DNA from 2 places in the uncultured Vagococcus sp. genome. Region 1 is predicted to be linked to the other one. Evidence: a T-box and tRNA genes for the amino acid it is inferred to sense, from the RefSeq annotation. Region 1 holds a T-box; the other holds one or more tRNA genes.

Evidence for each region. A T-box is a leader RNA that pairs with one kind of tRNA and senses whether it is charged. The one in region 1 lies ahead of RWN13_RS02185 (valine--tRNA ligase), so its partner is inferred to be a tRNA-Val.
Region 2: it encodes a tRNA-Val, which carries the amino acid that the T-box ahead of RWN13_RS02185 (valine--tRNA ligase) is inferred to sense. The anticodon was not compared.

Annotation. Positions count from the first base shown of each region.
Region 1 covers NZ_CAUQJB010000002.1:58,676-61,085, forward strand. Annotated here, with positions in the region: gene RWN13_RS02185 (valine--tRNA ligase) at 1-1,318, opposite strand, end outside; T-box leader at 1,489-1,703, opposite strand; gene tpx (thiol peroxidase) at 1,914-2,405, opposite strand.
Region 2 covers NZ_CAUQJB010000014.1:5,736-8,145, forward strand. Annotated here, with positions in the region: gene RWN13_RS12525 (hypothetical protein) at 1-124, shown strand, start outside; gene RWN13_RS12530 (hypothetical protein) at 178-822, shown strand; gene RWN13_RS23660 (LPXTG cell wall anchor domain-containing protein) at 1,070-1,174, shown strand; tRNA gene RWN13_RS12535 (tRNA-Val) at 1,258-1,330, shown strand; gene RWN13_RS12540 (SEC-C domain-containing protein) at 1,464-2,410, shown strand, end outside.

The DNA.
Region 1 (2,410 bases):
TCTCACTATCAGCCGGCGCAACTTCACCAACATACAATTCACCTGTTTCTTTGTGATACCAAGCTGGAATTTGATGTCCCCACCATAATTGGCGAGAGATAACCCAATCATGAACATTTTCCATCCATGTTGAGAACGTTTGGTTAAAACGTGGTGGATAAAAGTCAACACGATCATCTGTTTCCTGATTAGCTAAAGCTTCCTTAGCTAATGGCGCCATTTTAACAAACCATTGAGTCGACAAACGCGGCTCTACAACGACACCACTACGCTCAGAATGTCCCACACTATGCACCATTTTGTCAATCTTAACTAGACGCCCTTCAGCTTCTAGATCCTTGATCACGGCTTTTCGTGCTGCAAAACGATCCATGCCTTCGTATTTACCACCTAAACTGTTGATCGACCCATCTTCATGCATCACGTTTACTCGTGGCAAATGATGACGATTACCAACCTCAAAGTCATTAGGATCATGGGCAGGTGTGATCTTCACAACGCCAGTCCCAAATTCCGGATCAACATAATCATCTGCGATGATTGGGATTTCTTTATTCATCAGTGGCAAAATAACATACTTACCAATCAAGTCTTTGTAGCGCTCATCTTCCGGGTGAACGGCAACAGCAGTATCGCCTAACATTGTTTCTGGACGAGTCGTCGCAATTTCAACTGTTTCACCACTGCCATCAGCTAACAAATAACTCATATGGTAAAAGGCACCTTCCACATCTTTATGAATCACTTCGATGTCAGATAGAGCTGTTTTCGCTTTGGGATCCCAGTTAATAATGTATTCACCGCGGTAGATTAACCCTTTTTCATACAGAGTCACAAAAACCTTGCGCACGGCTTCAGATAGCCCTTCATCCAATGTAAAACGTTCACGAGAATAATCCACTGAAATACCGATTTTCGCCCATTGATCACGAATATGACCGGCATACTCTTCTTTCCATTCCCAGGTTTTTTCAACAAATTTCTCACGCCCTAAATCATAACGTGTTAGGCCATCTTCAGCTAATTTTTCTTCCACTTTCGTTTGAGTGGCGATTCCCGCATGGTCCATTCCTGGTAACCACAAGGTATCAAAACCTTGCATTCGCTTATGACGGATAATAATATCTTGTAACGTCGTATCCCAAGCATGGCCTAAATGTAGTTTTCCAGTAACATTTGGTGGTGGAATCACGATCGAATATGGCTCTGCCGACGGATCCTCACTTGGAACGAAACGCTTGTCTGCAACCCACTTGGCGTAACGGCCTTCCTCAACTTCTTGGGGGGCATACTTTGGTGCTAAATTCTTTTCTGACATACTCATCCCTCTTTCATAATGTATCATGTAGTAATCATCCCGGCTTCACACCAGAGATCAATAGGTTATTTCCTGTTCTCATCGGCTCCCAAACTCAGCCAGATTCGCGTCCATCGGATTTTCCTAGCGGTCTTCAGGACAATCAAAAAACCCTAAAAACACACATGTGTTCTTAGGGCGTCATTTACGCGGTACCACCTAATTTATAGCCAAACAGCTACATCTCTAGCGTGAGCTAACGGTCACGACTCGGATTAACTTACTGTTAGTTCAGCTAATCAACTCACAAGCTACCTTCACTTTCTGCCTAGTAAAAACCTTCCAGCCTAAGGGTTCTCTTTCTGACACTATTTCAAAAGTTACTTCTCTTGTTCTACGTCCTGACCATATTTTACATGTAAACCTGCCGAAGGTCAAACTTTCTTCCTAAAAAGACCATGATTTTAACCGATATCTCTAATTAAATTATTCCATATCTTCTCACTTGCTCCAAATAACACCTTTTTATGATTTTAGACGTGCAAACTACACCTCACTAAAAATCACCTAAAAAAATCTTCTACTCGTCTTTCAACTGAGTAGAAGATTCCTGTTTTTAGATCAACCCTTTAGCAGTAGCTAATGCTTGCTCATAATCTGGTTCCGTTGCTATCTCCGGTACAATTTCTTCGTAAACAACAGTCATCTCTTTATCGATAACAAAAATAGCTCGTGCTAATAATTCAACTTCCGGCATAAACAGTCCGTAAAGTTTACCGAATTTTAATTCTGTATCGTGAAGCATTTCCATGTCCACATCTTCAGCAGCACACCATGATTCTTGCTCTTCTTTTGTGTTGTTTGAAATTGTTAAGAAATGAACCCCATCAACTTTAGCAGCTTCCTGATTAAAGCGCTTTGTTTGTAACTGGCAGACACTCGTATTGATATTCGGTACGACACTGATAATAACGGGTTTATCTGAAAGGTCTGACAATTGAATGATTTGCTTGTTTAAATTGACTAATGAAAAATCAGGCGCCTTTTTCCCTACTTTAGGTTGGTCACCTTCCAATTCTACTGGTTTGCCCTTCAATGTTACTTTCATGATGC
Region 2 (2,410 bases), on a different contig from region 1:
TTACACAGGGGAAACAATTGCTGATTTACCAACGGATATTAATGAGGCAACGACAGCTGAAAATTATACCTTAACTTTAAAATTTAAGTCGATTCAAGCTGATGGCGTAACCGTAGGTGTGTAAATTACTAATAACTGAATCATAGAATAAAAAAAACAAAGAGGAGCAATAAATTGATGAAAAAAACAACAGTAGCAATAATGACAGGTATTAGCATGATAACGATGGCTCAACCAGCTTTAGCGGCAACCATTGACGGCGAAGGATCAGCAGATGTGGAAATTAACGGGACAATTGGTAAGCTAGATAACACAGATCCAGGAGAAATTATTCCTGAGGGAACCGATGAGTGGATCAATGTGGTAGTGGATACGGCCACAGCTTTTCACACGACGACAGCTAGTGGTCATAAGTCGATTGAATCAGCGGATTACCAGATAGAAAATAAATCTGGTCGCGGTGTTCAGGTATCTTTAGGCGCAATCCAAGGAGAACCTAAATTGGTAAATGTTTTAAGCATTAACGGAACTGTCAACGGGAATACGGCCATAGCCCCGACGCCAAGAGATTTAGTAGTCAACAATAGTTTAACTGATTTAAGTAATTCGGGGGCTTGGATGACCTTAGGAAATAAAGAGGGGCGCTTAAATATTGCCACAGATGAAGCCAATGCTTTTGGCAACACGGCCACCTTTAATTACACAGGGGAAACAATTGCTGATTTACCAACGGATATTAATGAGGCAACGACAGCTGAAAATTATACCTTAACTTTAAAATTTAAGTCGATTCAAGCTGATGGCGTAACCGTAGGTGTGTAAACAATTCTCTTTCAACAAGGGGGGAAGTTAAATAAGTAACCATCTAAAATTTTGGTGTTGCTTACTTGTAGGCACGTTCTTTTTAACAACACCTGTTTATAGTGCGGAAGTAACCGTTGATGTTCATGGTGAAATAGGGACTACTAGGGATGAAGGTTCCGGTAGTCCTATAGAGCAAGGGCAACTGTCTGAGGGAGAGTTGGCCGAACCGTATGAGCAAGTTATCGAATTAAGTCATTTACCTAAAATGGGTATGGCGGATTCGTATTGGGCAATTATTGGCGGAGGCTGCCTGATATTAATGGGGTGCCTACTGGTGTTTTGGAAAAGGCGAAAGCAACCAAGGATATAAGTGAGAAGTCGAAGGGGATGTTCTTCGACTTTTCGTATTGACAAATCTCCTTATAAACGGTATTCTAATATATGTAGTCAAAGGGTTCCTTAGCTCAGTTGGGAGAGCATCACCTCGACAAGGTGGGGGTCGCTGGTTCGAGACCAGTAGGGACCATATTAACACGCTCTATCCTTTTATCAATAAGGGGTAGAGCGTTTTTCTTTATTTGTGGGAAGCCACTTTGTCAGTCAATCTTGCCGTTTTCCCATTTTTATGGCGTATAATAAAGACGAAGGAGTGTGCTTAAATGACCAGTAAAATTGAACGAAATGATCCCTGCCCTTGTGGATCAGGGAAAAAATACAAAAAATGCCATTTATTAAAAGAAGATAACCCTTTTAATTCAGATGATCGAACAGCACCTACTTTAAAGCAGATGATGCAACAGGCGGAAGTCACAGAGTGTTTTTATCCAGATAGATCGACTTGTAGTTCAGAAAAACTAAAAGTTCACACCATCCAGCGCTACCGATTATTGCGTAACTTAGGCGAGAAGGGGCAATTAATCATGCCTGTGAGAGATGAGCAGTCTGATGTAATGGAAACTAAATTAACCAGGGTTGGTAAAAATGAAGGAATGATTTTTTATGGGTTTTGTCAAGTTCATGAGCAGGAGATATTTGCTCTCATTGAACATGAAGCTTTTGATCAGTCGCTGAAACAAGTTTTTTTATATAATTACAGAACCTTTGGGAAGGATACAACTACTAGACGAGAGGCTTATAACTTGCAGATGATTGCTTTTGCTAATTATTCTCAAACAAATGAAAAACGGCAGTTATTGGAAGAGACGGATCCTCAAAAATTAGCGATACGAGATAGCGAACGGGACAATCAATTATTTGATAAGGCCATCCAAACAGGGCAGTTGGATATATTTCATTCGCTGGTATTTGAATTGGATTATGAGGTTGAGGTGGTGGTATCCAGTGTTCTGGAACCTGAGCGAGACTTGATCGGGAATAAAATTAACGATATTTATTCGGATAACCCTGAGGATGTTTTGGCTAAGCTCTTTCTGAATGTTTTTCCAGAAAATGGAAAAAGTTACATCATTCTTTCATGGTTTAAACGGGATGAGGAGCGTTACCAAGACTATGCTCGTCAGTTAACTGACTTATATGAAACGAATCAGGCTCAATTTTTAAACTATTTAAATAATAATGTTCTTCGACACTCCGAAAATCTCATTAT